Regions from separate parts of the Streptomyces sp. NPDC049040 genome, predicted to be linked through region 2. Evidence: riboswitches for the same ligand, from Rfam matches in the RefSeq annotation. Region 2 holds a riboswitch; each other region holds the start of a gene.
What was found. Region 2 has a riboswitch for S-adenosylmethionine ahead of thrC (threonine synthase). Riboswitches for the same ligand answer to the same signal wherever they lie in the genome.
Positions count from the first base shown of each region.

Region 1: another riboswitch for S-adenosylmethionine. It lies ahead of ACGFMP_RS08690 (aminotransferase class V-fold PLP-dependent enzyme); the one in region 2 lies ahead of thrC (threonine synthase).
Region 3: another riboswitch for S-adenosylmethionine. It lies ahead of ACGFMP_RS24000 (putative leader peptide); the one in region 2 lies ahead of thrC (threonine synthase).

Region 1 is NZ_JBICTO010000002.1:855,746-859,012, forward strand. Features, by position in the region: gene trpD (anthranilate phosphoribosyltransferase) at 1-796, shown strand, start outside; SAM riboswitch class IV at 871-987, shown strand; gene ACGFMP_RS08690 (aminotransferase class V-fold PLP-dependent enzyme) at 1,162-2,553, shown strand; gene ACGFMP_RS08695 (Lrp/AsnC family transcriptional regulator) at 2,795-3,076, opposite strand; gene ACGFMP_RS08700 (rhomboid family intramembrane serine protease) at 3,073-3,267, opposite strand, start outside.
Region 2 is NZ_JBICTO010000012.1:21,365-24,631, reverse strand. Features, by position in the region: gene ACGFMP_RS26215 (glucosyl-3-phosphoglycerate synthase) at 459-1,424, opposite strand; SAM riboswitch class I at 1,578-1,705, shown strand; gene thrC (threonine synthase) at 1,699-3,027, shown strand; gene ACGFMP_RS26205 (MoaD/ThiS family protein) at 3,024-3,267, shown strand, end outside.
Region 3 is NZ_JBICTO010000010.1:28,052-31,318, forward strand. Features, by position in the region: gene ACGFMP_RS23985 (amino acid ABC transporter ATP-binding protein) at 1-376, opposite strand, end outside; gene ACGFMP_RS23990 (amino acid ABC transporter permease) at 394-1,440, opposite strand; gene ACGFMP_RS23995 (putative leader peptide) at 1,651-1,785, opposite strand; SAM riboswitch class IV at 1,968-2,082, shown strand; gene ACGFMP_RS24000 (putative leader peptide) at 2,121-2,222, shown strand; gene ACGFMP_RS24005 (LLM class flavin-dependent oxidoreductase) at 2,573-3,267, shown strand, end outside.

The DNA.
Region 1 (3,267 bases), on a different contig from region 2:
GGACATCGTCGGCACCGGTGGCGACCGGGCCAAGACGGTCAACATCTCCACCATGTCGGCGATAGTGGTCGCCGGCACCGGTGCGAAGGTCGTCAAGCACGGCAACAGGGCCGCGTCCTCCGCCAGCGGTGCCAGCGACGTGCTCGGGCAGCTCGGGGTGAACCTGGACCTGACCCCCGAGCGGGTCGTCGAGGTCGCGGAGGAGGCGGGCATCACCTTCTGCTTCGCGGTGCGATTCCACCCGGCGCTGCGCCATGTCGCCACCGCGCGGGCCGAGTTGGGGGTCGCCACCACCTTCAACTTCCTCGGCCCGCTGACCAACCCGGCCCGGGTGCGCGCGCAGGCCACCGGGGTCGCCGACCTGCGGATGGCCGCGATCATGGCCGGGGTGCTGGCGGAACGCGGCTCGTCCGCCCTGGTCTTCCGCGGCGACGACGGCCTGGACGAGCTGACCACGACCGCCCCCTCGCAGGTGTGGGTGGTCCGTGACGGCAAGGTCACCCAGCACTCCTTCGACCCGCGCGACATCGGGATCGACCTGGTGCCCATCGAGGCGCTGCGCGGCGGCGACCCGTCCTACAACGCCGACGTCGCACGGCGGCTGCTGGCCGGCGAGACCGGGCCCGTACGGGACGCGGTGCTGCTCAACTCGGCGGCCGCGCTGGTCGCCCTGGACCCGGGCACCGGCACGCTCGAGGAGCAGCTGGCCGCGGGAGTGGCCACCGCGGCGCGGTCCCTCGACTCAGGCGCCGCCGCCGCGGCGCTCGAACGCTGGGCCGCGGCCACCAACGCCTGACCGCACCGCAAGGCGCCGTCCGAACCTCGGACGGCGCCTTGCGCGTACGGCGTCCTGTGGCAGAATCCCTTCCAGGTCACGAGTGACAGCGCAAAGGCCCCGGCTCGCTGTCCGGCAACCCTCCGTCCGAGGCGGGGTGCCCCGGGTGATGACCGGGCTGTGGGCAGCGAGGCTCGCAGCAAGCCGGACAACGGGAGTTCTTTCATGCGCAAGCGAATGCGATAGGGCCTTTCGGCCCCGGTTCCGCCATACCGCGGTGCCGCAGTGCACCGGTCCCTCGTCCGCCCGCTGCCGTCCGACCGTCGCGTAGCGCCTCGCCAGGCGCGCGGCGCTGTCACGTGCCTTCCTGCTGCCAGGAGCCTGCCATGACCTTTTCCGTGACCACCCCCGTCGCCCCCTCCGATGCCGCCGCAAGCCCCGAGCCGGCCGCCGCGCCGCTGCCCGTGCTCGGCCGGGACGTGTCCGTGCCGCTGGTGACCGGCGGCGAAGTCACCTACGCCGCCCTCGACTACGCCGCCAGCGCCCCCGCGCTCCAGCGGGTGTGGGACGACGTGGCCGCGTACGCCCCCTACTACGGCAGCGTGCACCGCGGCGCCGGCTACCTCTCCCAGCTGTCCACCGAACTCTTCGAGCAGAGCCGGGCCACCGTCGCCGGCTTCCTCGGCTGTCGACCCACCGACGAGGTCGTCTTCACCCGGTCCACCACCGACTCGCTGAACCTGCTGGCCGCGGCCCTGCCGGCCGGTACCCAGGTCTTCGTCTTCGAGACCGAGCACCACGCGGCGCTGCTGCCCTGGCAGCGGGCGCGGGACGCCCAGGTCACCTTCCTGCCCGCGCCGCACACCCCGGAGCAGGCGGTCGCCGCCCTCGACGTGGCACTGCACGGGGCGCCCAAGGGGCCCAAGCTGGTGTGCGTCACCGGAGCGTCCAACGTCACCGGCGAGCTGTGGCCGGTACGCCGGCTGGCCGCCGCCGCGCACCGGCACGGTGCCCGCATCGTGCTGGACGCCGCACAGCTCGCCCCGCACCGCCCGGTGGACATCGCGGAACTCGACGTCGACTGGGTCGCCTTCTCCGGCCACAAGCTCTACGCGCCCTTCGGTGCCGGGGTGCTCGCCGGGCGGGCGGACTGGCTGCGCGACGCCGAGCCCTACCTCGCGGGCGGCGGCGCCACCCGCTCGGTGGTCCGGCGCCCCGACGGGCAGGTCGACGCCGAGTGGCAGCAGGGGGCCGCCGCCAGGCACGAGGCCGGATCGCCCAACGTCATCGGGGCGTACGCCGTCGCGGCGGCCTGCAAGGCACTGACCGAGGCCGGGTTCGACCGGCTGGTCGAGCACGAGGAGCGGCTGCTCGCCCTGCTGCGGGACGGGCTCGCCGCGATCCCCGAGGTGCGGGTGCTATCGCTTTTCGGCGCGGACGCCGACCGGGTCGGCGTGCTGAGCTTCGTCGTCCAGGGCTGGAACAGCTCGCACCTCGCCGCGGCGCTCTCCGCGGAATACGGCATCGGGGTGCGGGACGGACTCTTCTGCGCCCACCCGCTGGTGCGGCACCTGCTCGGCGGTGAACCCGAGGACCCCGGGGCCTGCGGCTCCCCCGAGGAGCTGTCCTTCAACGCGGTCCGGGTCAGCTTCGGCGTCGGCACCCCGCCCGAGCACGTCCTGCGCTTCGTCCGCGCCCTCGGCACACTCGTCCGTGAGGGCGCCTCATGGACCTACCACACGGAAAACGGCCGCTGCGTGCCCTCCCCTTCCGCCTAGGACCCGGGACGCACGCGTCCCCCGGCGCCCCCCTGCCGCGGGCTGGGGGCGGATGCCGCGGACGTCGCCATACAGGGGCGCGGGGAACGGCGCGGGCAACCGACCACCGGCCGGTCGGTCCGGATCAGACCGATCAGCCCCCTCGGGCCGGTGACAACCCGCGCCCCGGTGGGGGCTGGTCGTCGTGACGCGACGGTGCGTGGGGGGCGCCCGCGCAGGTCAACGCCCCCGGGGGGAGTGGCTAGGAGTCGAGCCCGATCGCGAACGCGGCCTCCAGGTCATGCTGCGAATACGTGCGGAACGCGACATGCGTGTCGGTGACCTGCACCCCGGGGATCTTGCTGATCCGCCCCGGGATGATGTCCGCCAGGTCGTCATGCCGGGCCACCCGCACCAGCGCGATCAGATCGTACGTACCGGTCACCGAGTACACCTCACTGACGCTGTCCAGCGCGGCGATCTCCTCGGCGATCTCGGGGATCCGATCCACGGTGGTCTTGATGAGCACGATCGCGGTGATCACGACTGAACGTCTCCTTGGGTGGTCCCGGCAACGACGCCCAGCTTAGACCGGGGCCGGTGGCAGGCCCACGCCCAGCAGAAGCCGAAGGCGAAGCCCACCACGTGGGCCAGGTAGGCCACCCCGGGGCCGCCCGCCGCGGTCTGTGCCGCGAACCACTGCAGGACGAACCAGAAGCCGAGCACCATCCAGGC
Region 2 (3,267 bases):
CCGGGGTGCGGGTCGTCTCCGGCCCAAGGGGGCTGTTGCTGTCGCCTCCGGACCACCGCCGGTGGGTGGTTGCTCGCGCAGTTCCCCGCGCCCCTGATGGTTGCCCTCGTCCGCAAGGGCGCCCCCGGCACCCCTGGGGGTTGCGGCCTTCCGCAAGGGCGCCCGAAAGGGGCGCGGGGAACTGCGCGGCCAGCCGCGTACGGCCGTCGTGTGGCGACGAACCGCACCACCCCAGGGGCGCGGGGAACTGCGCGACCAGCCCCCACCGGGGCGCGGGTCGTCTCCGTCCCGAGGGGGCTGTTGCTGTCGCCCCCGGACCACCGGCCGGTGGCCGGTTGCTCGCGCCGTTCCCCGCGCCCCTGATGGTTGCCCTCGTCCGCAAGGGCGCCCCCGGCACCCCTGGGGGTTGCGGCCTTCCGCAAGGGCGCCCCCCCGCGGGCAGGGGGGACGGGGCGGGGTCAGGCCGCGGGGCGGTGGAGGTATTCGGGGACGTCCAGCATCGGTGGACGTTCCACGGTGTCGACCGCATGTGTCGACGGCACGAACCCGGACGACGCGCGGCCGTACTGGGTGAGGCGGGGCCGGACGAGCGGGTCGCGGCCCAGCCGCAGGTGCGCCGTGCGGTAGATCGCGGCGGCCATCCGCCCGAGGGCCTGTTCGTCCTGGTGCCGGTGGTGCCGCACTCCGACGTCCACCTGCCCGAGGGCGTCGAGCCCGACGAGGGCGAGCGAGTCGACGAGCATGCCCAGCTCGACCCCGTAGCCGACGGGGAAGGGCAGTTTTTCCAGCAGCGACCGCCTGGCGGCATATTCGCCGCCGAGCGGCTGGACGAAACCGGCCAGCCGCGGCCAGTGGAGGTTGAGCAGCGGGCGGGCGACGAGTTCGGTGACCCGGCCGCCGCCTGCGGGGACGATGGAGCCGCCGGCTTCGAGCGGCCGGTCGTACATGGCCTTGACGAGTTGCACGTCGGGCTCGGTGAGCAGCGGCCCGACGATCCCTGACACGAAGCGGGAGTCGAACTCCCGCAGGTCGGCGTCGACGAAGCACACGATCTCCCCGCTGGTGACCAGCAGGGACCGCCAGAGCACTTCGCCTTTGCCGGCCACGGCGGGCAGCCGGGGCAGGATGGCGTCGCGCCGCACCACGGTGGCCCCGGCGTCGGCGGCGACTTCGGCGGTGGCGTCCCGGGAGCCGGAGTCGACGACGACGACCTCGTCGACGAGCGGGACGTCGGGTGTCATGAGGTCGCGGCGGATCACGGCGACGATGTCGCCGACGGTGGCTTCCTCGTCGAGTGCGGGCAGGACCACACTGATGGTCCCGGCCGGCCCTGCCGCCTTTTTGGCGTCGAGCAGCACGTCGAGCGGACGGTCGCCGGCCGACCAGGACCGGGCGGCCAGCCAGCGTTCCACCTCTTCCAGCACCTTGCGCGTCTCCTGTGTGATCCATCTCGCGGTTCGGACGACTGTCTCCACCGTCACCCTTGTCGGTTACAGTCTTGAACAACGCCTGTGCGCCCCGCATGCCGGGGTGGCGCGGCAGGACAAACGCCCGGACCCCGTAGTCCGGTGCCATACCGCTCATCCAGAGGGGCAGAGGGAACGGCCCGTTGAAGCCCCGGCAACCCTCCCGCCGACCGCGAGGTCATGGTGGGGAAGGTGCCAATTCCGTCTTGTGGCGATGTCCGCCGCGAGGAAGATGAGGAGAAAGGGCCTCGCCACCATGGCTGTGCAGACTGTCGCCGGCACCACTTCCGCCGCTGCGGAAAACCCCCACCAGGACGCCTTCGGGCCAGCTGCCGCGCTGTCCTGCCGGGAGTGCGGCACCCGCTTCCCGCTGAGCCCGATCTTCGCCTGCCAGGAGTGTTTCGGGCCGCTCGAGGTGGCGTACGACCTGCCGCTCGGCGACCCCGAGGGCCTGCGCCGGCGGATCGAGGCCGGCCCCGCGAACATCTGGCGCTACGCACCGCTGCTGCCGGTGCCGGCCGATGTGACCGAGAAGCAGAATCTCAACCCGGGCTGGACCAAGCTCGTCAAGGCCGACAATCTGGCGCGCGAGCTGGGCATCACCGGCGGCCTGTACGTGAAGGACGACTCCGGCAACCCGACGCATTCCTTCAAGGACCGGGTCGTCGCGATCGCCCTGGAGGCCGCCCGGACCTTCGGCCTGACCACGCTGTCCTGCTCGTCGACGGGCAACCTGGCGGGCGCGGTCGGCGCCGCGGCCGCGAGGGCGGGCTTCCGCTCGTGCGTGTTCATCCCGCACGACCTGGAGCAGGGCAAGGTCGTGATGGCCGCGGTCTACGGCGGCGAGCTGGTCGCGATCGAGGGTTCGTACGACGACGTGAACCGCTTCTGCTCGGAGCTGATCGGCGACCCGATCGGCGAGGGCTGGGGCTTCGTCAACGTCAACCTGCGGCCGTACTACGGCGAGGGTTCCAAGACGCTGGCCTACGAGATCGCGGAGCAGCTCGGCTGGCGGCTGCCGGACAACCTGGTCATCCCGATCGCCTCGGGCTCGCAGCTCACCAAGATCGACAAGGGCCTCCAGGAGCTGATCAAGCTCGGCCTGGTCGAGGACAAGCCGTACAAGATCTACGGCGCGCAGGCCGAGGGCTGCTCGCCGGTGTCCGCGGCCTTCAAGGCCGGGCACGACGTCGTGCGCCCGGTGAAGCCGGACACCATCGCCAAGTCGCTGGCGATCGGCAACCCGGCTGACGGCCCCTACGTGCTGGACATCGCTCGGCGCACCGGCGGCGCGGTCGAGGACGTGAACGACGAGCAGGTCGTGGACGCCATCAAGCTGCTGGCCCGCACCGAGGGCATCTTCGCCGAGACGGCAGGCGGGGTGACCGTCGGGGTGCTCAGGAAGCTGATCGAGACCGGGCAGCTCGACCCGGCTGCCGAGACCGTCGTGCTGAACACCGGCGACGGGCTCAAGACCCTGGACGCGGTGTCCCCGACCACCGGGCCGACCGCGACCATCCGTCCCACCGTTGCCGCTTTCCGAGAGGCTGGCCTCGCATGAGTGCTTCCGTACGCATCCCCACGATCCTTCGCACCTACACCGGCGGCAAGGCCGAGGTCCAGGCCGAGGGTGAGACGCTCGCCGCGGTGATCGAGTCGCTGGAAAAGAATCATGCGGGTATTTCCGCGCGGGTTCTCGACGACGCCGGAAAGCTCCGTCGTTTCGTGAACGTGTATGTCAACGATGATGATGTCCGGTTTTCCGAGGGTCTTGCCACGGCCGTACCCGACGGTGCCAGCG
Region 3 (3,267 bases), on a different contig from region 2:
GGGCGACGGCGTCCTTGCGCGACAGGCCGCGTACCGCCACCGGCGCCTCGATGATGTTCTCCAGCACGGTCATGTGCGGGAAGAGGTTGAACTGCTGGAAGACCATGCCCACATGGGCGCGCTGCCTGGTGACCGACCGGGACCGCAGCTCGCGCAACCGGTTGCCGTCGCGGCGGTAGCCGACGATGTCGCCCCCGATCTCGACGAAGCCGGCGTCCGGCCTCTCCAGGTGGTTCACGCAGCGCAGCAGCGTCGACTTCCCGGAGCCGGAGGGCCCGAGCAGCACGGTGACCTCGCCCTCGCGGACGTCCAGGTCGATGCCGTCGAGGACGGTGTGGGCGCCGAAGCTCTTGCGCAGCCCGCGGATGCGCACCAGCGGGCGCTCGCCGCCGGTCATGACAGTCCCGCCAGGTCGGTCCTGGCCCGGCCGAAGAGCGGGATGTTGGACCGCGTCACCTGCCACAGCCCGCGGCCCTGGCGGCTGCCCGGCCGGTTGCTGCCGCGTGCGTAGTGGCGCTCGACGTAGTACTGCCCGATCGAGAGCAGGCTGGTCAGGATGATGTACCAGAGGGTGGCGACCAGCAGCAGCGGCATGATCAGGAAGTTCTGGTTGTAGATCAACTGGGTGGAGTACAGCAGGTCCTGGACGGCGATCACGCTGACGATCGAGGTCGCTTTGAGCATGCCGATCAGCAGGTTGCCCGAGGCGGGCACGATGGCCGGCATGGCCTGCGGCAGCACGATCCGGCGGAAGATCCGACCGTCGCGCAGGCCGAGTGCCTTGGCGGCCTCGCGCTGCCCGGGGTCGACGGACAGGATGCCGCCGCGGACGATCTCCCCGGAGAACGCGCCCACGTCCAGGGTGAGTCCGATGTAGGCGGCGAGGATGCCGCTGAACAGGTGCGCGGTCCCCATGCTCGCGAACTCGGGGCCAAAGGGCACGCCCACCGACAACCTCGGGTAGAGGGAGGCGAGTTCGTACCAGAAGAGGAGCTGCACCAGTGGCGGGACCGAGCGGATCAGCCAGACGTAGCCGAAACTCAGCCCCCGCAGCACCGGGTTGCCGGACAGCCGCATCGCGGCGATGCCGATCCCGAGCAGGTAGCCGCTGGTCATCACCGCGGCGGTGAGCCAAAGGGTGAGCACCAGGCCGTGCAGGATCGAGCCGCGTAGGAAGTACCGGCCGACGACGTCCCACTGGAAGCGGTGGTTGGCCACCAGGGTGTGCACCAGCATGGCGAACAGCACCAGCAGCACCGCGGCGGAGATCCACTGCCCGGGGCGGCGCAGCGGGACCAGCCGGGCGGCCAGCAACTCCCCGTCCGCCGGTCGGCTGTCCAGGGCGTGCGGTGGCCGCCGGCCGGACGCCGGCTCGGTCGGGTCGGGCGGGGGATGACCGGGCGCGGCAGTGGCCGGCCCGGAGAGGTCGTGCTGGGTCATGAGGGGTCCCGTCTCGTCGGGGAGCGCGGCAGCGCGCGGCGGCGCGGCACCCCGCACGGGGGCACCGGACTGCCGCTGGGGCTACCGGGAAAAGGGTGGAAGGAGGCGGCGCCGCGCACGGCGGGTCCGCGCGCCGGTCACCGGGCGCACGTCAGGATGCCGTGGACGGGCGGGAGTTCGGGGCCGGCCGGACAGCGGGCCCGCAGGCGGTCAGTGGACCGCGGTCGTTTCCGGACACAGGGCGCTGCTGACACGCAGCAGATCGACGTGCCGCCGGGTCACCCGGGTCCTGAATGAGCCATCGGGGGACGACTCGCGGTCGCGCTGTGCCGCGTCCATGTCCATCCCCTCGCTCTCTTCGAGTCGCACTCGTCGGCCCTGTTCGAGGGCCCCATGCCTACAGCACGTTAACCGCAGGGCAGCGGCCAGACAATCCCCCGACGGCTCCGGCGGCCGGGAAGCGACGGGTGTCACTCCTGGCCGGAAGGGATTGTGTTCGACGGCGCGGCGGAGTTACCGTGCTTGCAGGTCATGAGCGTCAGCAACCAAGGCCCTGGCCTGCTGACCGGCAACCCTCCGTCGCGGCGGGGTGCTCCAGGTGACGACCCGGCGGGGCCGACGACGGCCCGGCAAGTGCGAACCCGGCAGGCGTGAGCCGCTCGGGACGGGGAGGTGACGAGGTGCCGGAGACCACCGAAAAGCCGCTGCCCTCCATCGCCATGTTCTCGCGCCGGCACATCGACCTCCAGCGCGTCGCCGGCGCACTGTGTCCGGGCCGCTGAGGCAGTACCGGTCACCGGCCACTGCCACACGTCCCGTGCCATTGCGGTGACCGGGAAGGTCCACCCGCTCGCGACGTCCCGCACGGCGCCGAGCGGCGCCGCCGGATCAGTCGCGTAGGCCCACCACCGGGCCGATCCGGCGCCCGCGCCGCACCGCACACGACACCGCGAGCCTCCGGCACACCTTCCCGGTCACCGCACCGGCCCGGCTCCACGCCCCTCCTCCTTCGCTGAACCCCGCCGGGCCCACGCCCGGTGCGGGCCTTGTTCGGCATGCCTGCCACGGCGGTCGGCATGCCACCGCGACGGCTGTCCGCCTGCGCTCCGTCCGACCAGGAAGCGGTACGCCCATGTCCCGATCCCCCTCTCTCCTCCACCTGGCCGTCGCGCTGGACGGTGCCGGCTGGCACCCGGCGGCCTGGCGGGAACCCGATGCCCGCCCCGCGGACCTGTTCACCGCCGCCTACTGGGGCGGCCTGGCCGCGCAAGCCGAGCGCGGCCTGCTGGACTTCGTCACCATCGAGGACTCCCTCGGCCAGCAGTCCACCCGCTTCACCGGACCCGACGGGCGCACCGACCAGGTGCGCGGCCGGCTGGACGCGGTGCTGACCGCGGCCCGGATCGCCCCGCTGACCGAGCACATCGGGCTGATCCCGACCGCGGTGGTCACCCACACCGAGCCCTTCCACCTCTCCAAGGCCGTCGCCACCCTCGACCACGTCAGCGGCGGCCGGGCCGGCGTGCAGGTCCGGGTGTCGGGGCGGGCCGACGAGGCCGCGCACTTCGGCCGCCGCGAAGTGCCCCGGCTGCCCGTCGCGGAGCTGGACTCGCCCGCCGGACTGGCGCTGCTGCACGAGCTGTTCGGCGAGGCCGCGGACTACGTGGAGGTGGTGCGGCGGCTCTGGGACAGCTGGGAGGACGACGCGGAGATCCGCGACGTGGCCACCGGCCGCTTCATCGACCGCGCCAAACTGCACTACATCGACTTCGAGGGACGGCACTTCAGTGTCAAAGGCCCCTCGATCACCCCGCGGCCGCCGCAGGG